DNA from 3 places in the Quadrisphaera setariae genome. Region 3 is predicted to be linked to each of the others. Evidence: riboswitches for the same ligand, from Rfam matches in the RefSeq annotation. Region 3 holds a riboswitch; each other region holds the start of a gene.
The links. Region 3 has a riboswitch for S-adenosylmethionine ahead of FMM08_RS17100 (MFS transporter). Riboswitches for the same ligand answer to the same signal wherever they lie in the genome.
Positions count from the first base shown of each region.

Region 1: another riboswitch for S-adenosylmethionine. It lies ahead of FMM08_RS02690 (acyl-CoA dehydrogenase family protein); the one in region 3 lies ahead of FMM08_RS17100 (MFS transporter).
Region 2: another riboswitch for S-adenosylmethionine. It lies ahead of FMM08_RS00785 (acyl-CoA dehydrogenase family protein); the one in region 3 lies ahead of FMM08_RS17100 (MFS transporter).

Region 1 is NZ_VKAC01000001.1:607,576-614,781, reverse strand. It holds gene aroA (3-phosphoshikimate 1-carboxyvinyltransferase) at 1-1,073, shown strand, start outside; gene rsgA (ribosome small subunit-dependent GTPase A) at 1,073-2,188, shown strand; gene FMM08_RS02705 (hypothetical protein) at 2,231-2,863, opposite strand; gene FMM08_RS02700 (DUF2087 domain-containing protein) at 2,937-3,281, opposite strand; gene hisN (histidinol-phosphatase) at 3,319-4,107, shown strand; gene FMM08_RS02690 (acyl-CoA dehydrogenase family protein) at 4,171-5,517, opposite strand; SAM riboswitch class IV at 5,715-5,828, opposite strand; gene FMM08_RS02685 (MFS transporter) at 5,902-7,104, opposite strand; tRNA gene FMM08_RS02680 (tRNA-Met) at 7,204-7,206, opposite strand, start outside.
Region 2 is NZ_VKAC01000001.1:138,615-145,820, reverse strand. It holds gene FMM08_RS00805 (nucleoside hydrolase) at 1-920, shown strand, start outside; gene add (adenosine deaminase) at 958-1,944, shown strand; gene FMM08_RS00795 (hypothetical protein) at 2,073-2,285, shown strand; gene FMM08_RS00790 (sodium:calcium antiporter) at 2,448-3,653, shown strand; gene FMM08_RS00785 (acyl-CoA dehydrogenase family protein) at 3,803-5,125, opposite strand; SAM riboswitch class IV at 5,192-5,300, opposite strand; gene lplAB (lipoate-protein ligase LplAB) at 5,318-6,376, opposite strand; gene tsaD (tRNA (adenosine(37)-N6)-threonylcarbamoyltransferase complex transferase subunit TsaD) at 6,409-7,206, opposite strand, start outside.
Region 3 is NZ_VKAC01000011.1:9,992-17,197, forward strand. It holds gene glnA (type I glutamate--ammonia ligase) at 1-1,114, shown strand, start outside; gene FMM08_RS17090 (hypothetical protein) at 1,214-1,999, opposite strand; gene FMM08_RS17095 (CPBP family intramembrane glutamic endopeptidase) at 2,183-2,971, shown strand; SAM riboswitch class IV at 3,005-3,114, shown strand; gene FMM08_RS17100 (MFS transporter) at 3,172-4,536, shown strand; gene FMM08_RS17105 (LacI family DNA-binding transcriptional regulator) at 4,569-5,579, opposite strand; gene FMM08_RS17110 (MFS transporter) at 5,737-7,038, shown strand; gene FMM08_RS17115 (sugar phosphate isomerase/epimerase family protein) at 7,057-7,206, shown strand, end outside.

The sequences.
Region 1 (7,206 bases), on a different contig from region 3:
GGCGGGTGGAGCCCGGAGCCCTGCGCGGTGCCGGCCCGCTCGACTGCGGCCTGGCGGGAACGGTCATGCGCTTCCTGCCGCCGGTGGCGGCGCTGGCCTCGGGCGGCACGACGTTCGACGGAGACCCGCACGCCCGCACCCGCCCCATGGCTCCCCTGCTCGGCGCCCTGCGCGACCTCGGTGCCCGCGTCGACGACGACGGCCGCGGCCTCATGCCCTTCACCGTGCGCGGCACCGGCCACCTGCCCGGCGGTCGCACGGTCATGGACGCCAGCGCCTCCAGCCAGTTCGTCTCCGCCCTGCTGCTGGCGGCGGCGCGCAGCGACGCCGGCGTCGAGGTGGTGCACGAGGGCGAGCCCGTCCCGAGCGCGCCGCACCTGGTCATGACCCAGCAGGTGCTGCGCGACGCCGGCGTGGAGGTCGAGTCCGACCTCGCCACCACCGGGGGCGCCTCGGGGACCCGCTGGCGGGTGGCGCCCGGACGCGTGGGCGCCCTCGACGTGGACGTCGAGCCCGACCTGTCCAACGCCGCGCCGTTCCTGGCCGCCGCCCTGGTGACGGGCGGCCGCGTCACGGTGCCGGGCTGGCCCCAGCGCACCACGCAGGCCGGCGACGCGCTGCGCGACCTGCTCGACGAGATGGGCGCCGACGTCGACCTCACCCCCGAGGGCCTCACCGTGCGCGGCGGGGACGGCGTCTCGGGCATCGACGCCGACCTGCACGACGTCGGCGAGCTCACCCCCGTGCTGGCCGCCGTGGCGGCCCTCGCCGACACCCCCACGCGCCTGCGGGGCATCGCGCACCTGCGCGGGCACGAGACCGACCGGCTGGCGGCCCTGGCCACCGAGCTCAACGCCCTCGGCGGCGACGTCTCCGAGACGGAGGACGGCCTGCTCATCCGGCCGCGCCCGCTGCACGGCGGCAGGTTCTCCACCTACGGCGACCACCGGATGGCGACGGCGGCGGCCGTGCTCGGGCTGGCCGTGCCCGGCGTCGTCGTCCTCGACGTGGGCACCACCGCCAAGACGCTGCCCGACTTCCCGGGCCTGTGGACGGGGATGCTCGCGGGCTGATGGCCGGACGCTCCGACAGGCAGATGGGCGACGAGCGCCGGCGCGCCTCCGGGTACGACGAGCGCGACGTGCGGGTCAGGCCCAACCGGCGCGGCTCGCGACCGCGCACCAAGGACCGTCCCGACCACGCCGACGCCGTGCCGGCGCGCGTGCTCACCATCGACAGGGGCCGCATCACCACCCTTGTCGATGAAGGAGCCGAGGGGTCCGGGGGCAGAGGCGAGCGCGAGGTGGTCGCGATGCGGGCCCGTGAGCTGGGGCGGGCGGGCATCGCGGTGGGCGACCGCGTGGGCGTGGTCGGCGACACCAGCGGCGAGGTGGACGCCCTCGCCCGCATCGTGCGGATCGAGGAGCGCAGCTCGGTGCTGCGGCGCACCGCCGACGACACCGACCCGGTCGAGCGGGTGCTCGTCGGGAACGCCGACCAGCTGCTCGTGGTGACGGCCGTGGCCGACCCGGCACCGGTGCAGCGCATGGTCGACAGGTGCCTGGCCGCCGCCTACGACGGCGGGCTGCAGCCGGTGCTCGTGCTCACCAAGGCCGACCTCGGCGACCCCGCCGAGGCGCTGGCCGCGTGGTCGGCGCTCGACGTGCCCGTCCTCGTGGTGCGCCGCCGGGTGCTGGAGGACGGCACGCGCGCGCTGGAGGGCGTGGACGCCGTGCGCGAGCGGCTGACCGGCCACGAGAGCGTGCTCGTCGGCCCCTCCGGCGTGGGGAAGTCGACGCTGGTCAACGCGCTCGTGCCCGGCGCGGGCCGGGCCACGGGCACCGTCAACGAGAACACGGGGCGGGGTCGGCACACGTCCAGCTCGGCCGTGGCCCTGTCGCTGCGCGACGCCTCGGGCCGGCGCGTCGGCTGGGTGGTGGACACCCCCGGCGTGCGCAGCTTCGGGCTGGCCCACCTCACGCCGGAGCGCCTGCTGCGCGCCTTCAGCGACCTGGAGCCCGGCACGGCCGACTGCCCGCGCGGGTGCACCCACGACGACGCCGAGAGCACCGGGTGCGCGCTCGACGCCTACGTGGCCTCCGGGGCGGCCGGGGAGGCCGGCCCGGCGCGCCTGGACTCGCTGCGGCGCCTGCTGCGCAGCCGCTCCGGGGAGGCCGACCTCCGCTGACCGACCGTGGTCGTGGACTTCCAGAACACCCTCCGCTCCCGCTCAGGGGGCCAGGCCCAGCGAGCGGCGCTCCAGCGCGGCCAGCGCCGCCGTGGTGCGCGGGTCCCCGCCGCGGACGTCGGCGAGGGGGTCGGGACTGACGGCGGCCAGCGCCGAGAGCGGCTGGCTGGCCAGGGCGCGCCAGGCGAGCAGCTCGGTGCGGCTGCGCCCGGTCGAGGCGGAGGTGGCTGCGTCGCCCTCGAGCCAGGCCCGCGCGGCGCCCGCCCGGCGCGCAAAGCGGAGCCTGACCGGCAGCCACAGCGCCACCACCAGCAGCACGGGGAGCACCGCGACCGCGAGGCCCAGCACGGCGGCCAGGTGGTCGATCGTCGTCGCCAGGTCGGCGCCGGCGGTGGCGAGGTCGCCCGCGGAGCCGCTGGCACCGTCGAGCGGGGCCGACAGCCGGTCGCCCACCAGCGGGACGCGCCCCGCGGCGTCGGCAGCCCCGCCCAGCTGGTCGCGCAGCCCCCCGGCCCCGCTCGACAGGGACCGCGCCGGGTCGGCGAGGGCGGCGACGGCGCCGTGGACCACCACGCCCGTGCCCGCGCAGACCACCGCCCAGACCAGGACGGCGACGTCGGCGGTCACCTGGCGGGCGCGTCGGGCGGTGCTGGCGGCGTACGGCTGGAGCGGCACCCCCCGATCCTGTTCCGGAGGTCCATGATCACGACTGGAAAGCGCTCGGGAAGTCCACGACCACGGCGAGGGGTCAGAGGTCGACCGAACCGCCGGTGCGCCAGTAGACGCCGTCGGCCCTGTCGAGGAAGCCCTCGTCGACGAGGTAGCGGCGCAGTGCGGCGACGTCGTCGTGGAAGGCCCGCAGGAGCGCGTTGACCTCCAGCTCGGGGTAGCGCTCCCCCGGCTCGAAGACCCTGGCGATGAGGTCGAGCACCACGAGGCGCTTCGCGCGCTTGACGGGGATGGAGGTCAGGCGCCCGTCGGCGTCCAGGAAGGCGCGCAGCACCTTCTCCCGAGCGGCCAGGGCCTGCTGCAGCGGTTCGCCGATGGCGCCGTCGGTGCTGCCGCTCGAGCTGCCGTGAGGTGCGGGGACCACGTCACCCAGGGTAGGAGCGACCGATACGGTGCGAGGTGTGCCCGGTTATGACGACGACCTGAGGCTCGCGCACGTCATCGCCGACGCCGTGGACAACCTCACCACCACCCGCTTCAAGGCCCGCGACCTCGTGGTCGACACGAAGCCCGACCTGACCCCCGTCACCGACGCCGACAGGGCGGCGGAGGAGATCGTCAGGTCGCAGCTGAGCCGCACCCGCAGCCGCGACGGCTTCGTGGGCGAGGAGAGCGGGGTCTCGAAGGGCTCCTCGGGGCGCCAGTGGGTGGTCGACCCGATCGACGGCACCAAGAACTTCGTGCGCGGAGTACCCGTGTGGGCCACGCTCATCGCCCTCCTCGACGACGGTGTGCCCGTGCTCGGCGTGGTGTCCGCCCCGGCGCTGAACCGGCGCTGGTGGGCGGCGCAGGGCACCGGCGCGTACACCGGGCCGCGGCTGAGCTCGGCGAAGCGGCTGCAGGTGTCCAGGGTCGCCGCCCTGTCGGACGCGAGCCTGTCGCACTCCGAGATCTGGGAGTGGGAGGAGGCGGGCCGGCTGGAGGGCTTCCTGGACCTCACCAAGAAGGTGTGGCGCACCCGCGGCTACGGCGACTTCTGGAGCTACGTCCTGGTGGCCGAGGGCGCCGCGGACATCGCCTGCGAGCCCGAGCTGGAGCTGTACGACATGGCCGCGCTCGTCCCGGTGGTGACCGAGGCGGGCGGCCGGTTCACGTCGCTGGCCGGTGAGGACGGTCCGCACGGCGGCAACGCGGTGGCCACCAACGGGCTGCTGCACGACGAGGTGCTGGGGCTGCTGCAGCGGCGCTGACGCTCGTCGTCGTCCTGAGTCCCCCGGGGACGGCCCAGGACGACGACGAGCGCGGTCAGCAGGTCACGTGTACCAGGTCGGCTCGGGCACCTCGTCGAGCAGCACGAAGCCCCCCACCTCCCGCTTCTTGTACGGCAGCGGGTCGTGGAGGCTGTGGGTGCGCAGGTTGCGCCAGTGCACGTCCAGCCCGACGGCGTTGGCGCTGGCCCGGGCTCCGGTCAGCTCGAACACCTTGGTGGCCACCTCCAGGCCGTCGTCGACGGTGCGGACCTTGGCGGCCGCGATGCGGACCGCCAGCTCACCGCGGCGACGCTCGGTGAGCCCCTCGCGCGGTGCGTGGAGCACCGCGCTCGCCTCGGCGCCCACGGCGTCGAGCAGGGCCTCGTCGGCCCACAGCTTCGTGGCGAGCTCGCCGTAGCCCTCCAGCACGTACCACTCCTGCGTGGCGGACTCCTTGTCGTCACCGCCGTACGGCCAGGCGCGGGTGGTGGTGCGGGTGTACTCCGCGGCCCGCTGCAGGGCACCCTGGGCGATGCCCAGGTAGAAGTTGGCGAAGACGACCTGGATGGTCGGCACGTTGAGCGTGTTGTACGTCAGCGGCTGGAACACCCCGTCGACGAACCCGGCCGCGGCCGCCCAGGGCACGCGGACCCCGTCGACCCGCACCGAGCCGCTCTCGGTGAGCCGCTGCCCGAGGTTGTCCCAGTCGTCGTTGAAGACGATGCCGGGCTGGTCGGTCGGCACGATCGCGAAGACGTGGGTGTCCGTGCCGTCGACGACGCCCTCGAGCACGGTGAGGTCGGAGACCACGCCACCGGTGGAGAACGACTTGCGGCCGTGGAAGACGAGCTCGTCGCCGTCCTCGGTGATGACGAGGTCGCCGTCGCGGGGGTTGACGGCTCCGCCGAAGAGCAGCTCCCCTGCCGTGTACAGCTGCTCGACCGCGGTGATCTGCTCCTCGGTGCCGACCAGCCTCGCCGCCCACGCCCACAGGTAGTGGTAGCCGAGGAGCTGCCCGATCGAGCCGTCGCCGCGGGCCACGGTCCGCACCACGCGCAGGGCGGTCTCCCAGCTCTGGGCGGCTCCGCCGTGCTCGGCCGGGCCGAGGAGGGTGACCAGGCCGGAGGCCTTGAGCAGGTCGACCTCCTCGCGGGGGTGCCCGCCGGCGCGGTCGCGCTCGACGGCGCCGCGGCGCAGCTGCGCGGCGACGTCCTCGGCGCGCAGGAGCCAGCCCGCGGCGTCGGAGGGGCGGGGTGACGTGCGCCAGTGCTCGGCGCCGGCGATGAGGTGGCCGACCGCGGGCCGGCCGCTGCGGACCGGGCCCGTGCCGGCGGTCGACGCGGTCGACGCGGTCGAGGTGGGCGCCGTGCGGGAGGACGTGCTGGACAGGGCGTCGTCGAGGAGGGTCATCGGGTGCTCCGGAGGTCGTCGGGGCGCACGCGGGGGCGCCGGGAGGGTGGTCGTCGGGGGGAGGGCTCGGTGGCGTCGTCAGGCGCGACAGCGCGTGGACGACGTCCGGCCCAGGTCGACGACGAGCCTGCGGGTGAGGACCTCGGACGTGCGGGGAGGAAGGCTCATGGGGAGCTCCTGTCTCGTCCCTCTGGGGGACCTCGCGCTGACAGGATCGCGGCTGCGTCCTGCCCGGTCTTCACCTGGAGCACCCCGCCGCGGAGGGGGGTTGCTGGACAGCGAGCCAGGGCTTGCCGCTGCCACTCATGACCGACGTCGATCACCGTAGGGACACCCGGCGGGGCGGGTCAAGCCCCTTCCGCCCTCCCTGCGGCCGCGCGTCCCCTACCCCTGCGTCACCGCGGTCCGGCGGCGGCGCACGAGCAGCAGGACGAGGGCGGCCGCCGCGAGCCCGCCCGCGAGCCCTGCCAGGGCGAGCACGGCGACGCGCAGCCCCGCGGAGTCGGCCAGGGCCCCGACCCCCACCACGGGCACGGAGATGGCGACGTAGAAGACGACGAACAGCGTGGAGACCACCTCCGCCCGGCGCTGCGGCGGTGCCGCCGCACCCACCTCGGCCACCCCGGCGCGGAAGCACGCGCCCTGCGCCGCACCGAGCACCGCGGTGGCGAGCAGGAGCAGCGGCAGCGAGACCAGCTCGAGGCTCGCCGCGAGCAGAGCGGTGCCCGCCAGGAGGGCGGCGCAGCCGGCGGGGAGCACGCTCGCGGGCGCCAGGCGCGCCGTGGCGACCTGGCCGCCCACCGAGGCCGCGAAGATGAGCGCTGCCACGGCTCCGGCGGCGAGCGGGGCGCTGACGTCCAGCAGCTGGCCCAGCACGCGCGGCTCCGCCGCGGAGTACAGCCCGAGGCAGGCGAACCCCGCGAAGCCGCTCACGGCCGCCGGCACGAACGCCGCCCGCGCCCGGCTCGGCACGGCCGGTCGCAGCGGGCGCCAGGCGGGGCGCTCCCCCACCGGTCCGCTGACGGTCTCGGGGACGACGACGAGCGCGGCCCCGGCCAGCGCCAGCAGCGCGAGGTGCACCGCGTAGGGCACCACCAGCGGGGCCCAGTCGAGCTGGGCCACGGCGCCGGCGAGCAGCGGCCCGGAGCCGAGCCCGCCGATGTTGGCGGCGGTGGCCACGAGGGAGGCGGCGCGGGCCGAGCGAGGGGGTGCCAGCTCGGAGACGAGCGCGGTCGCGGCACCGGTGAACAGGCCCGCGGACACCCCCGACAGCACCCGCCCGAGCAGCAGCCCCGGCACCGTCGGCGGCAGGAGGAAGACGACGGCGGACGCCGCGGCGAAGCCCAGGCCGACGGCCAGCACCGGGCGCCGGCCGAACCTGTCGCTGGCCTGCCCGGCGGCGACGAGCGCGGCGACCACGCCGAGGGCGTAGGCGGCGAAGACGGTGGTCTGCAGCAGGGCGGACAGCCCGAGGCGCTGCGTGTAGAGGCCGTAGAGCGGGGTCGGCAGCGTGGTGCCGAGCATCGTGGCCCAGAACGCGAACGCCGCTGCGGCCAGCCGCCAGCGCCAGGGGTGCTCACCGGACACGGGACCTCCCGGGACGGACCGGTACCGGGTTCCGCAGGTGAGGGAGCCCGAACAGCACGAAGGCCGCCGATCCAGAGGATCGGCGGCCTTCGTCAGGAGTAG
Region 2 (7,206 bases), on a different contig from region 3:
CCCTGCTGCTCGGCTCCCCCGAGGTGGAGCTGGTCGGCGTCACCACCGTCTACGGAGACACCGACCTGCGCGCCCGTGCCACGTCGCGCCTGCTGGAGCTCGCGGGCGTCCCCGGTCCGGGAGCGCTCCTGCAGACGGGGCGCGGCCTGCCCGTGCGCGCCGGTGCCTCCGCGCCGCTGTCCGGCGCGGAGGTCTGGTGGGCCGGCCACGAGGGCACCCTGCTGGGGGACCTCACGACGGCGACGACGACGCCCCCGGCGCCCGGAGCCGCTGCGGCCGACGACGCTGCGGACTGGCTCGCGGCCACCGCCGCCGCGGCGCCGGGCTCGGTGGACCTGCTGGCCATCGGCCCGCTCACCGGTGTGGCGACGGCGCTGAGGCGCCACCCCGAGCTGGCCGGCCACCTGCGCTCGCTGGTGGTCATGGGAGGTCGGTGGGACGGCGCCCTCACCGCGGAGGGGCTGGTGGAGGACGAGCACAACCTGCGCAGCGACGCCGTCGCCGCGGCCGAGGTCCTCACCTGCGGCGCGCCGACGCTCGTCGTCGGCCTGGAGACCACCCAGCAGGTGCGCCTGGAGGCTGCCGACGTCGAGCGCATCGCCGCCGCGGGACCGCTGGGCGCCGCCCTCGCGGCGCAGGTGCGGCAGTGGTGGGAGTTCTGGGACGAGCCGTGGGGCGTCCCGCACGACCCGGTCACCGCGCTGCTGCTGGTCGACGAGCCCGAGGTGCTGCAGCTCGGTCCGCCCGGGCGGGTGTCCGTGGACGAGCGGGGCGCCGTGGTGCACGTGCCCGACCCCAGCGGGACCGTCCGCGTGGCCGTGGGCGTCGACGCCGAGCGCGCCGCCTCGGCCGTGGTGCGACGGGTGCTGGCCGGCTGCCGGGTCCGCTCCGACGGGCCCTCGGGCCATCACGGAGGCTGACCGTCCACGACGCCCGGTGCGCGCCTAGCCTGCGCGCATGACCGCCCGCGACCTGCGCCTGCTGCCCAAGGCCTCCCTGCACACCCACCTCGAGGGCTGCATGCGCCCGTCCACGCTGGCGGAGCTGGCGGCCGGGTACGGCATCCCCGTGCCGGAGACCCGCGGTTACGGGAACTTCGGGGCGTTCGCCGGCCTGTACGACGCCGCGGCGCAGTGCATCAAGACCGAGGACGACCTGCGCCGCGTGGTCCGCGAGGTGGTCGAGGACGCCGCCGCCGACGGCGCGGTGTGGGTGGAGCCGCAGCTGTGGCCGCACTACGAGAGCCCGCAGCTGGCCGACGCCGGGCGGATCCTCGACGTGGCCCTCGACGAGGGCCGCACGACCGCGGCGCGCCTCGGCGTGGGCTTCGGGCTGATGGTGACGGCCATCCGCGTGCTGCCCCCGGAGGACGCCGAGGCGCTCGCCGAGCTCGCCGTGACCCGCGCCGAGGCCGGCGTGGTCTCGTTCGGCCTCGCGCACGACGAGGTGCTCGGCCCGCCGGCGCCGTTCGCCCGCGCCTTCGCCGTGGCCCGGGCCGGCGGCCTGGTGTCCGCGCCGCACGCGGGCGAGCTGCTGGGCCCTGACAGCGTGAGGTCCGCCCTCGACGACCTCGGGGCCGGGCGCATCGCCCACGGCGTGCGCGCCGTGGAGGACCCGGCGCTCGTGGAGCGGCTCGCCGCCGAGCGCGTCTGCCTGGACGTGTGCCCGACGTCCAACGTGCTGCTGGGCGTGGTGCCGTCCCTGGCAGAGCACCCGCTGCGACAGCTCCTTGAGGCGGGGGTGCCCTGCTCGGTCAACACCGACGACTCCCTGCTCTTCGGCCCCGGGCTGCTGGAGGAGTACGAGACGGCGCGCACGGCGCTCGGCCTGGACGACGCCCAGCTCGCCACCGTGGCGCGCAGCGGGATCGAGGCCGCCTCGCACGCACCGGCAGCACTGGTCAGCGAGGCGCTGGAGCGCGTGGAGGCCTGGCTGGCGACGTGACGCCGGCCACGACCTGACGACGCCGGGCGCTCGGACCTGCACGACCGCCCGGAGGGGTGGTAGTTTCGGTCCACCGAAACCGGGGGTCGCAGACGCCGCCCGGACTCGTCGTGGGAGGAGGGCCGCCGGTGTCCACCGCCGTCGCCGTGCTGTTCCTGGCGCTCGCCGCCCCGGCGCTCCTGCTCGGGCTGGCGCTCGCCGTCTCCGCTGCGCTGCCCGCCCACCGGCCGCACCTCCACGCCCGCCCACCACAGGCGCTGCGCGAACCTGCCGACCTGTCAGGCGCGAGCGCCGAGGTCGAGCACCGGGCCCCGGAGTGGGCCGCTGCACTGCGCTCCTGAGCCCGGCCGCCGACCGGGGTTTCGGGCAGCCGAACTCAGCGGATGCGTCCGCGCAGGTCAGACGTGGTTTTTTCGGGTGACCGAAGTGCTGGTCCCCCGCCGCAGCAGCCGATAACGTCGGTGGCGGCCCGCTGCGCGGGCCACCACGACTCGTCCTGACCGATGGCGGTGAGCTGGTCGCGGGCCCTGGCGGGTCCCCGGCTCGCCGCCTTCTCGCTGTGCCCGCACGGGTTCGGCGACCTGCTGCGGAGGCACCGCGTGCTCCTCACCCTCGTCCTGCTGCTCGGCTGCGCCGTCCTCATCTACCTCGCGTGCGAGTGGTTCGTGAACGCCGTCGAGTGGCTGGGCGTGCGCATGGCCGTCGGCTCGGCCGCCGTGGGCACCGTGCTGGCCGCCGCCGGCACCGCGCTGCCCGAGAGCGTCGTCACGCTCGTCGCAGTGCTGTTCGGCTCGCAGGAGACCGGCGCCGACGTCGGGGTCGGTGCGGCGCTGGGCGGACCGCTCGTCGTCGGCAGCCTGGCCTACGCCGTGGTCGGCGTGGTGCTGCTGACCAACCGACGCGCGGTGCACCGCAGCGCCGGCAACCGCGTGGTCGCCGCGGAGCGGGTCGGCGCCGCCGGAGCGCCCACGGGCTCCTCCCGGGGCGGCGGCGCGGCGGCCGCCGGTGGACCGACCGACGCCGAGACCGCCCAGCTGGCCGAGCTCGACACGCGCTCGCTGGCGCGCGACCAGACCTGGTTCCTCGTGAGCTTCGCGCTGGCCGCCGGGCTCGGTCTGGTGGCCTTCACGGTGAAGCCGTGGCTGGGGTGGGTGTTCTTCGGCGTGTACGCCGTCTACTGCTGGCGGCAGGTGCGCGCCGGCGGCGAGGCGCACAGCGCCGAGGACCTCGAGCCGCTGAAGGCGCAGCCGCGCCGCGAGCGCCCGAGCACCACCGCCGTCGTCGTGCAGGTGGTCGTGTCGCTGGCCGTCATCTTCGCCGCGTCGCAGGTGTTCGTGGGCCAGCTGGAGGCGCTGGCCCCGCAGCTGGGCCTGTCGGCGTCGCTGGTGGCGCTGCTGCTCGCGCCCGTCGCGACGGAGCTGCCGGAGATGCTCAACGCGCTGATCTGGGTCCGCAAGGGCAAGGTGTCGCTCGCGCTGGGCAACCTGGCGGGCTCGATGGTCATCCAGGCGACCATCCCCACGGGCCTGGGCCTGGCCTTCACCAGCTGGCACGTGCAGGGACCGCTGCTGCTGGCGGCGGTCGCCACCCTGCTGTGCGTGGGCTACCTGCTGGTGCTCTTCGCCACCCGCAGGGTGACCGCGGTGCGCCTGGCGGTGGCGTCCTCCGCCTACGCGGCCTTCGCCGCCGGCCTGGCCCTCACCGTCTGACCGCCCGCTCCGCCCGCTCCTCCTCGCGCACTCTCCGCGGCGAGTGCCGTGCCCGGGCCCTCCTCGACGCACCCTCCGCGGCACGTGCGGTTGTGGCGGCGCGCTCGGCGCACCTGCCGCGGAGGGTGCGGAGAGGAACGGACGGTCGGTCAGCCCTGGGGCGCGGGCGTGGCCTCGGTGTGCGTGCCGATGGCCCAGACGAACGGCGGGGTGGTGCCGTTGACGGACCAGTCGCCCACGATGCGGGTCTTGTAGATCACCGGGTTGTGCGACGCGACCGTGCGGGCGTTGCGCCAGTGCCGGTCGAGGTCCTTCGCGCGCGACGTCCCCGAGGCGCCGAGGGTGTTGAACAGCAGCGTCGCCGCGCGCGGCACGCTCTCGGACAGCACCACCTGCGCCTGCGCGGTGGCGATCTCGGCGCGGACGTTCGCGGCCAGGTCGGCCTCGCTGTCGCGGTCGTGCGCGGTGTCCGCGGCCCCCTGGACGGCGGCCGCGGCGGCCAGGGCGATCGCGCGGGCGGCGAACGCGGTCGAGGAGATCTCCCCGGCCACCGCGAGCACCTGCGGGTCCTCGCGGACCACCGGCGCCAGGCCGTGGCTGTAGGAGCGGGTGCGGGAGCGCACCTCGTGGGCGGTGTCGCGCTCCACCGCGGCGGCGATGCCGGCGTGCACGGCCAGCAGCACCAGCTGGTACAGCGCGGTCTGGTAGCGGAACCTGTCGTCGAAGGCCGCGAGGTCGTCGTCCTCGACGAGGGCGTCCTCGAGCACCAGCGTGCCGGTGCCGGTGAGCTGCTGGCCGAAGCCGTCCCAGTCGTCGCTGACGGTCACGCCGGGCTGGTCCAGCCGCACGAGCGCCGTCACGGTCCCGGCGGCGGCGTCTCCGGCCTCCTGCGCGGCGAGGGTGGCCTCGTCGGTGAGCTGGGCGACGACGTCGCTCCAGCCGGCGTAGATCGTGCCGGTCGTGTAGTACTTGCGGCCGCTGATGCGCCAGCGGCCGTCGGCGTCGCGGCGGACCTTGGTCGCCTGCCCCCCGAGGGTGGTACCGCCGGTCTCGCTCCAGGCGTTGCCGGTCCACTCCCCCGCGGCCACCCGTGCGAGCCACGCGTCGCGGTAGGGCCCCTCGGGCAGGGAGAGCAGGTGCTCGACCCACGCGACCTGCCCGCGGAAGATCTGCGGGAGGTTGGAGTCGGCGGCGGCCAGGTCGATGAGGAGCTCCGTGAAGCCCACGAGGTCGAGGCCGTCGCCGCCGTGCTCCACCGGCACGCGCAGGCGCGTGAAGCCCGCCTCGACGAGGGCGCGCACCTGCTCGCGCGGCAGCTGGTGGTCGACCTCGCGCTGCACCACGCCCTGCGCCACGTCGTCGAAGACGGGCTGCAGGCGGGCGCGCGCCGCGGCGAGCCGCTCGGCCTGGCTGGTGGGCGTGCTGGTGGGCGTGCTGGTGGGCGTGCTGGTGGGCTGGGTGGTGGTGCTCATCGACAGCGCTCTCCTCGGCGATCGGTGGTCGTCACCAGGCGGCGGTGCCCGGGACCGACGAGGAGGAGCGCGTCGTTACCGGGCGCGGACGCCTGGTCCGGTCATCACCCGGAGCACCCCACGACGCGGGGGTTGCTGGCCAGCGAGCCGGGGCTTGGCGCTGGCGCTCATGACCTGGGCGGCACCGTAGCGTCAGGGCACCCTGGCGGTCCAGGCCGGGTCGAGGTACTTGCTCTGCGCCAGCTCGCGGGCCGCCGCCAGCTCCGCGGCGGTGACGTCGCCGTCCACGAGCCCGTACCGCCCGCGGAACGAGGCGGCCATCGCGGCGATGACGTCGTCGCGGGCCATCCCGGTCTGCGAGCGCAGCGGGTCCACGCGCTTGGCGGCGCTGGTGGTGCCCTTGTCGGAGAGCTTCTCGCGCCCGATGCGCAGCACCTGCAGCATCTTGGCGGCGTCGATGTCGTAGGACATCGTCACGTGGTGCAGCACGGCGCCGGGCACGCGCTTCTGCGCCGCCCCGGCGATCTTGCCGGCCGCGGAGACGATGTCGTTGATGGGCCGGTACTCGGCCTTGACGCCGAGGTCGCCGAGGGCCTCCAGCACCCAGGCGTCCAGGTAGGCGTAGGAGTCCACGAAGCTGAGCCCCGCCACGAGGGAGTCGGGCACCGTCAGGGACCACGTGATGGTGTTGCCGGGCTCGGCGAACATCGCCCCGCCGCCGCTGATCCGCCGCACGACGTCGACCCCCAGCGCCGCGGCCGCCTCGCCGTCGACCTCGTTGCGCAGCGACTGGAAGCTCCCGATGATCACCGTCGGGCGGTCCCACTCCCACACGCGCAGCGTGGGCCCCCGCTCTCCCGACGCCACCGAGGCGAGCAGCACCTCGTCGAGGGCCATGAGCAGCTCGGGGCTCTCCGGTCCCCGGTGCACGAGCGACCAGGTGTGGTCGGCGAAGCCGGTCGCCCGCGCCAGGGCGCGTCGGACGACGACGGCGACGGCCTCCGGCGTGATCCCCAGGAGCACGGCACCGGCCGGCAGGGCGGCGCGCACCCGGCCCGCCAGGTCGGCGGCGTCGGCGTCAGCGGGGGCGCCCTCCAGCGCGGCGTCGATGGCCTCGAGGGCGTCGTCGGGCTCGAGGAAGAAGTCCCCGGAGACGCGGACGCCGCGCAGCACCCCGCCGGGGGCTGCGTCGTCGACGTCGAGGTCGACCACCACGAGCTTGCCGCCGGGGACCTTGTACTCGCCGTGCACCGCGGGACCTGCTCTCTGGTTCGATCGACGGGTCAGACGACGATGGTGGAGACCGGCAGCCCGGGGTCGGTGGCCAGCTCCAGCGGGGAGGGCCCGAGCCCGTCGGCCAGCGCGAGCGCACCCAGCGCGGCGACCATGGCGCCGTTGTCGGTGCACAGCCGCAGCGGTGGCACCCGCAGGTCCAGCCCGGCGGCCTCGCACCGCTCGGCCAGGAGCCCGCGCACGCGCGCGTTCGCGGCCACCCCGCCGCCCAGCAGCACCGTCTGCACGCCGCGGTCCAGGGCCGCGGTCACCGTCTTGCGCGCGAGGACGTCAGCCACGGCCTCGGAGAAGGACGCGGCGACGTCGGCGACGAAGCGCTCGTCCAGCTCGCCTCCGGCGCGGCGGTGCGCGTCGACCTGGCGGGCGACGGCCGTCTTGAGCCCGGAGAAGGAGAAGTCGTACGGGTGGCGGCGCAGGTCGTGCGCGGCCGTCAGGCCGCGGGGGAAGGGGAACGCCGCGGGATCGCCGGACTCGGCGGCGCGCTGCACGTGCGGGCCGCCGGGGTAGGGCAGCCCGAGCAGGCGCGCGACCTTGTCGAACGCCTCACCGGCGGCGTCGTCGAGGGTCTGCCCGAGCAGCTCCACCCGCATCGCGCCGACGCCCTGGCTCCCCTGACGTCCGGGGCTGCGCACGTCGAGGAGCTCGGTGTGCCCCCCGGAGACCAGCAGCGCCACGCTGCGCTCCGGCAGGGCGCCGGAGACCAGCACGTCGACCGCGACGTGGGCCACGAGGTGGTTGACGCCCAGCAGCGGCACGTCGAGGGCCAGCGCGAGCGCCTTCGCCGCGGC
Region 3 (7,206 bases):
CCGGGACCCGCGCCAGATCGCCGCGAAGGCCGAGGCGTACCTCAAGAGCACGGGGATCGCCGACACGGCGTTCTTCGCGCCGGAGGCCGAGTTCTACATCTTCGACGACGTGCGCTTCAAGACCTCCCAGCAGGAGGCCTACTACCACATCGACTCCATCGAGGCCGCGTGGAACACCGGTCGCGTGGAGGAGGGCGGCAACCGCGGGTACAAGACGCCCTACAAGGGCGGCTACTTCCCGGTCCCGCCGACCGACCACTACTCCGACCTGCGCGACCAGATGAGCCTGGCGCTCGACGCACAGGGCCTCGGCGTGGAGCGCGCCCACCACGAGGTGGGCACCGCCGGCCAGACCGAGATCAACTACCGGTTCGACACGCTCGCCAAGTCGGCCGACAAGATCATGCTGTTCAAGTACATCATCAAGAACGTGGCGTGGGAGGCCGGCAAGACGGTCACCTTCATGCCGAAGCCGCTCTTCGGTGACAACGGCTCGGGCATGCACGTGCACCAGTCGCTGTGGAAGGACGGCTCGCCGCTCTTCTACGACGAGTCCGGCTACGGCGGTCTGTCCGACATGGCCCGCTGGTACATCGGCGGTCTGCTGCACCACGCTCCGTCGCTGCTGGCCTTCACCAACCCGACGGTGAACAGCTACCACCGCCTGGTCCCGGGCTACGAGGCCCCGGTGAACCTCGTGTACTCGGCGCGCAACCGCTCCGCGTGCGTGCGCATCCCGATCACGGGCTCCAACCCCAAGGCCAAGCGCATCGAGTTCCGCGTGCCGGACCCGTCGTGCAACCCGTACCTGGCGTTCTCCGCGATGCTGCTGGCCGGCATCAACGGCATCCAGAACCGGATCGAGCCGCCGGACCCGGTGGACAAGGACCTGTACGAGCTGCCGCCCGAGGAGCACGACGCCATCGCGCAGGTGCCGGGCTCGCTCGGCGCCGTCCTCGACGCGCTCGAGGAGGACCACACGTACCTCACCGACTCCGGGGTCTTCACCGAGGACCTCATCGAGACCTGGATCGAGTACAAGCGGAAGAACGAGATCGACCCGATCCGCTTCCGGCCGCACCCGCACGAGTTCGAGATGTACTACGACATCTGACCTGCGCGAGCGCATGACCGCGGTCTCCTGACCGCGGAGCCGGGCCCGCACCACCCGCCCCCCCGCCGGGGACGGGTGGTGCGGGCTCGCTGCGTCAGGTCACCCGGGCCCGACGAGACCGCGCAGCGCGTCCAGCGGCTGCAGGGCGGAGGCAGCGCTGAGGGCGCAGACCAGCCCGAAGACGACGACGGCGAGCGCCGCGACCACCACCAGCACCAGCGCCCGTCGGCGCACCGCACGCACCAGCACGGCCGCTGCTGCCGCAGTCAGAGCACCCGCCGCGCACGCCCCGGTCCAGTGGTAGCGGGCCACCTCGTCGACCAGCACGCTGAGCGACGCTGACGGGGCCGCCCCAGGACCTGCCACCACCAGCGCTCGCACCTGCGCGGCCGCTGCTCCGGGGCCCTGGCCCGCCGCGCCCTCCGGCAGGAGCGGGAGCAGCGCCGCCAGCGGAGCTGCGGTGGCCTGGACGTTCAGGACCAGCAGGCCCGCAGCCGCGACGACGGCCACCAGCCCCACCGCCTCCGAGACCGCCCACCACACCGCCGTCCGGCGACCAGCCGCCGATCGGCGGTGCCGCAGTGCAGCGCCGAGCAGGCCGGTGATGGCCACCAGCGCAGCGCAGACCACCACCTTGGTCGCGTGCCACCAGGACCACAGGTCGACCAGCTGCCCGAGAGCGCCGGGCAGCGCGCCGTCTCCGCTGCGGAGGAAGTCGGCGAGGGCGGGAGCGAGCGCCGCTCCCAGAGCGTGCGGATCGCAGGCCGCCACGCACCGGGCGCTGAGCAGGGCGCGCGGTCCGGCGACGAAGGCCACCACGAGCACCGCCGCGACGGTCAGCAGCACCGGCAGCGCCCAGCGGCCTCGCAGGAGGGAGGAGGTCATACCCGTCATCGCACCGCCGGCGGAGAGGGCGCGGCGTCCACCGGAGGTCCCACCGGGCGCCGGGGCCACGCCCCCCGGGGCTGACGGCCGGGCCTGGCAGGGCGCTCCGCACGGTGGACGCGACGGCGGGCGCCACGGCCGCAGCCTGGGCCGGTCCCTGACCGCCGCCCCGGAGGCCGCCCCGTGCTGACCCGCCTGCCTGACCGCGCCGCCGCGCTCGTCTTCGTCGCGGTTGTCCTGCTCACCTCCGCTGCGACCTCGCGGGTCGCGGAGGGCCTGGTCCTGGCGCTGTCGCCCGCCCTGACCGTGCTGGTCATGCTGCTCGTGATCACCCGTGAGGGCTGGACGCGCGAGGGGTGGCGCAGGCTCGGGCTCGGGCGGGCCGGGCTGCGGTGGTGGCCCGCCGCCGTCGCGAGCACCGCCGGGGTCTCCCTGGTCGCCTGCGCCCTCGTGGTGACCCTCGGGTGGGCACGCCTGACGGGACCGACGGACGACGCCGCCGTCGTCCTCGTCAGCCTGCTGGTGACGGGGACGCTGCTGGCGCTGTGCGAGGAGGTCGGCTGGCGCGGCTACCTGCAGCCGCGCCTGGTGACCTGGCTCGGTCGCGGCCGCTCGTTCGCCGTCGTGGGGGTGGTGTGGGTCGCGTGGCACCTGCCGTACGTGCTCCTGACGCCCTGGTACCACGCAGCCGGTGACCGCTGGGTGGTGCTGCCGCTGTTCTCGGCCAGCGTCCTGGCCTTCTCCGCCCTGTTCGGGGTGCTGCGCGAGAGGTCGGGCAGCACGTGGCCAGCGGTGGTCGGGCACGTCGCCCACAACGCCGCCTTCGCCTGGCTCGCCTCGTCGGTGGTGACCGCCACCGACCCCGTCGTCGCCGACGAGTACCTGGCCGGCGACACCGGCCTGTTCGTGCTGGTGGGCACCACGGCAGCGGCGGTCGTCGTCGCCGGGCGCGGCGCGCGGGGCAGCCGTTGACATCGAGATCCACGCCTGGCTAGGTTCCGTCCCGGTCACGAGTTCCAGCACTGAGCCCCGGCTTGCTGGGCGGCAACCCTCCTCGTCGTGGGGTGCCCCGGGTGATGACCTGACCTGCGCCGACGCGCGGGTAAGGACGGGCACCCCCATGACTGCTCCCTCCCTCCGTCGGCGCTTCGGCTACGGCACGGAGGACTCCCATGGCATCTCGGCTCGATCTCACGCGCTGGAGACACACCCACACCCGCATCGCCACCGCCCTGGGCATCGGCTGGATGCTCGACGCCTTCGAGGTGCAGATCATCGGCTCGGTGATCCCGGGCATCCAGTCGGAGTTCGGCCTCGGCGCCGACCAGGCGGTGACCATCAACGTCGTCTGGTTCCTCGGCATCGCCGTGGGCGCGCTCGGCTTCGGGTGGCTGGCCGACCGCGTGGGGCGCAAGCGCCTGTTCGTCGCGACCCTGCTGGTGTACTCGATCGCGGCGGTCGCCAGCGCCGCAGCGCCCACCTACGAGGTGTTCGTGGTGCTGCGGTTCATCACCGCCCTCGGCGTGGGAGGTGAGTACTCGGCCATCACCTCGGCGATCTCCGAGTTCACGCCGGCGCGCAGCCGGGGCCTCAGCAACGGCCTGGTGATGACGTTCTGGGCGCTCGGCGGCATCCTGTCGTCGCTCGTGTCCATCCTGGTCATCTCCACCTTCGGCCTGACCTGGCGCTACACCCTGCTGTTCGGCGTGGTCAGCGCCGTCTACGGGCTCCTGGCACGGCGCCTCGTGCCCGAGTCGCCGCGGTGGCTGGCGTCGCGGGGCCGCCTGGCGGAGGCCGACGCCGTCGTCGTCGAGATCACCGGCCAGACGAGCCCCGACGGCTACGTCCTGCCGCCCTCGCGGGCCCGAGGGCGCGGGGCCCTCACCGAGCTGTGGCAGCACCACCGCAGCAAGCTCTTCTTCGGGATGGCGCTCGACTTCTCCGAGGCCGCGGGCTACTACGGGCTCTTCACCGCGATGAGCGTCTTCGTCTTCTCCTCCGCCTCCGGGGCCGTGCCCATCTCCGACGCCGCGCTGCCCTGGTACTTCCTGGTCGCCAACGTCGGGGCGCTCGCGGGCGGCGTGCTGGTCGCGTGGGCCCTGGACGCCCTGGGCCGCAGGCCCTCGGTGGTCATCAGCTACAGCGGTGCGGCGCTCAGCATGCTCGGGTGCGCGGCGGCGGCCGCGACGGGCTCCCGCGGGCTCGTGCTGGCGGCGTTCACGGTGGCGGCGTTCTTCGCAACCTGCGCGTGGGTGTCGGCGTACCCGACGTTCTCCGAGCAGTTCCCCACGCACCTGCGGGCCACGGGCGTCGGCGCGTCGGTCGGGGTGGGGCGCATGGGCGCCGTCATCGGACAGGTGCTGCTGGCCGAGGTGGCGCTGGTCTTCTCGGTGACCTCGATGTTCGTCCTGCTCGCGGCGTTCTGGCTGATCGGCGCGGCGGCGGGCGTGACGTGGTTCGTCAAGGGCAACGAGGCGCGGGGCGTGACGCTCGGCGACCTCGAGCTCGACCGCGTGCCCGCCACCAGCGGCGCCTGACGGAAGGGCTCCGGCGCCACCTCCGCTCCTCGTCAGGCGGACTCGCGGACGACGAGGGAGATGGCGTCGGAGCGGGGCCGCGGCGGAGGCCCCTCCCCCACCACCGCCTTCAGCACGGCGCTCACGATGTGCTCGACGAGGGCGCCGGCGTCCTGCCGGACCGTGGTCAGCGGCGGAGCGGCGAGGGCGGCCAGCGGCACGTCGTCGACGCCGATGACCGAGAGGTCTCCCGGGGCGGACAGCCCCAGGGCGCGCAGGCCGGCGAGGACGGCGAAGGCGACGTCGTCGTTGTAGGCGCAGACGGCCGTGACCGGCGGTGACTCCGCGAGCCAGGCCTGCACCGCGCTGCGGGCGCTCTCGGCGGTGAGGTCGACCTCGCGGACGGACGGGTCCGCCAGGCCCAGGTCGAGGGCGGCGGTGCGGACGCCGTCGAGGCGGAGGTCGCGGAAGGCCGCGACACGGGGGTCGGCGGGGGCCGCGTAGCCGGTGCGGCGGTGGCCGGTGGCCGCCAGGTGCTGCAGCTGCAGCGCCCCGATGGCGGGGTGGGAGACGGTGAGCACCCCGTCGTCGGCGTTGACGCGGGCCTGGAGGGGGACGCTGACCAGCGGGATCGCGTGCTCGTCCAGCGCGTGCCGGTCGCCGTCGGCGACCCCCTCGAGGCTCACCACGGCCGCCGGGGTGAGCGAGCGCCAGAGGTCGGCGAGCGGGCGTCCGCCGCTCGCCCTGCGGATGAGGAGGGTGAGGTCGCGCTGCTCCAGCCCGTGCGTCAGGCCCTCCACGACCGCGGCCACCGCGGGGCCGATGGGCCAGTCGGGCAGCACGAAGAGCACCACGTCGCTGCGACCGGTGCGCAGCGCGCGAGCCGCGGCGTGCGGCGCGTAGCCCAGCCGCTCGACCGCGGCGCGGACGCGCTGCCGGGTGACCTCGGGGATGGCCTGGCCGGGGGTGTCGTTGAGGACGTAGCTGACGGTGGCCTGAGAGACGCCGGCCTCGTGGGCCACGTCCGTGGCCGTCACGCGGCGCGCGGCGCGGCGGCGGGTCATCCCGACATCCTTCCGCGGCACCGACACCTCCCTGGACGTGAGCACCGTCCTTGACGTGGGCGCACCTCAAACCCTACCGTCCGGTAACTGATACGCATAAGCCCCTGCGCGGGGCCGCACGATCCCCACCCGATGACGCGTGTTGAGGAGCAGCAGCATGACCGCCACGGCAGCACCCGACCCCGGGGCCGACCAGCTCGAACGCCCCGGGAAGGGCTGGTTCTCCGAACCGACCGTGCCGGTGGGCCCGCGGTTCACGACCGCGCTGGTCGCGGCGCAGCTGTTCTTCTTCATCGCGCTGCTCGGCCCGGCCATCGTCGGCATCGCCGTCAAGGTCAACACGATCGTGCCGGAGGCCGGTCGCACCGAGGCCGTCGCCGTCGTCGCGGCCTTCGGCGCGGCCGCCGCCTTCCTGGCCAACGTGGTCTTCGGCCGCCTGTCGGACCGCACCACCTCGCGGTGGGGCCGCCGGCGCCCGTGGATCGTCGGCGGGACCGTCGTCATGACCCTCGCCTTCGCCGTCATGGCGCTCGGCACGGACGTCGCGACCGTCACCGCCGGCTGGTTCCTCGCCCAGGCCGGCGCCAACGCCGCCCTGGCCCCCTTCGTGGCCACGCTGGCCGACCAGGTGCCGCAGCTGCAGCGCGGCACGGTCGCTGCCGTCATCGGCATGGCGCAGAACGTCGGCATCTACGGCGGCACGCTGGTGGCGCAGTTCTTCCAGGGGAACCTGCTGCTGATGTTCGTGGGCCCGGCGCTGCTCGCGGTGATCGCGATGGCCGTCTACGCCGTCGTCCTGCCCGACCAGGTGCTGCCCGCCAAGCCCCCCCGCATGGGCCTGCGGGAGTGGGCGCGCACCTTCTGGGTCAGCCCCCGCAAGCACCCCGACTTCGCCCTGGCCTGGTGGTCGCGCTTCCTCATCACTCTCGCGACCTTCATGTTCACCACGTTCCGGCTCTTCTACATGGAGGACCGCATCGGGCTGGACGCCGGCAGCGCGGTGGCCGCCGTCTCCACGGGCGTGCTCATCTACACCGTGGTGCTGCTCGTGGTGGCCCCGCTCGCAGGCTGGGTCTCCGACCGCACCGGCCGGCGCAAGGCGCTCGTGGCAGGTTCCACCCTCGTCTTCGCCGTGGGCACGGCGATGCTCACCCAGGCCAGCGACGTCAGCCACTTCTACCTCGTCGAGGCGGTGCTCGGGCTGGCCTACGGCATCTACGTCGGCGTGGACCTGGCCCTGGTGGTCGACGTGCTGCCCGACCCCGACGACTCCGGCAAGGACCTCGGCGTCTTCAACATGGCCAACGCCCTGCCCCAGACCCTGGCCCCCGCCCTCGGCGGTGCGCTGCTGGCCGTGGGGAGCGCGACCGGCCAGAACTACGACCTGCTGCTCTGGGTGGCGGTCGCGGCGAGCGTGGTCGGGGCGCTGGTCGTCCTGCCGATCCGGTCGGTGCGCTGACGTGACCAGCACCCAGCGGTGACGGCGCCGGTCTCGGTGGACGTGTCCTGCCTGCTCGGGGACGCCGGAGGCGACCCGGCGGCCGCGGTGCACCGGGCGGTGGCCTCCGGGTTCACCGCGGTGGAGCCGTGGGCCTTCGACCAGCACGTGGACGCCTATCGGACCGCC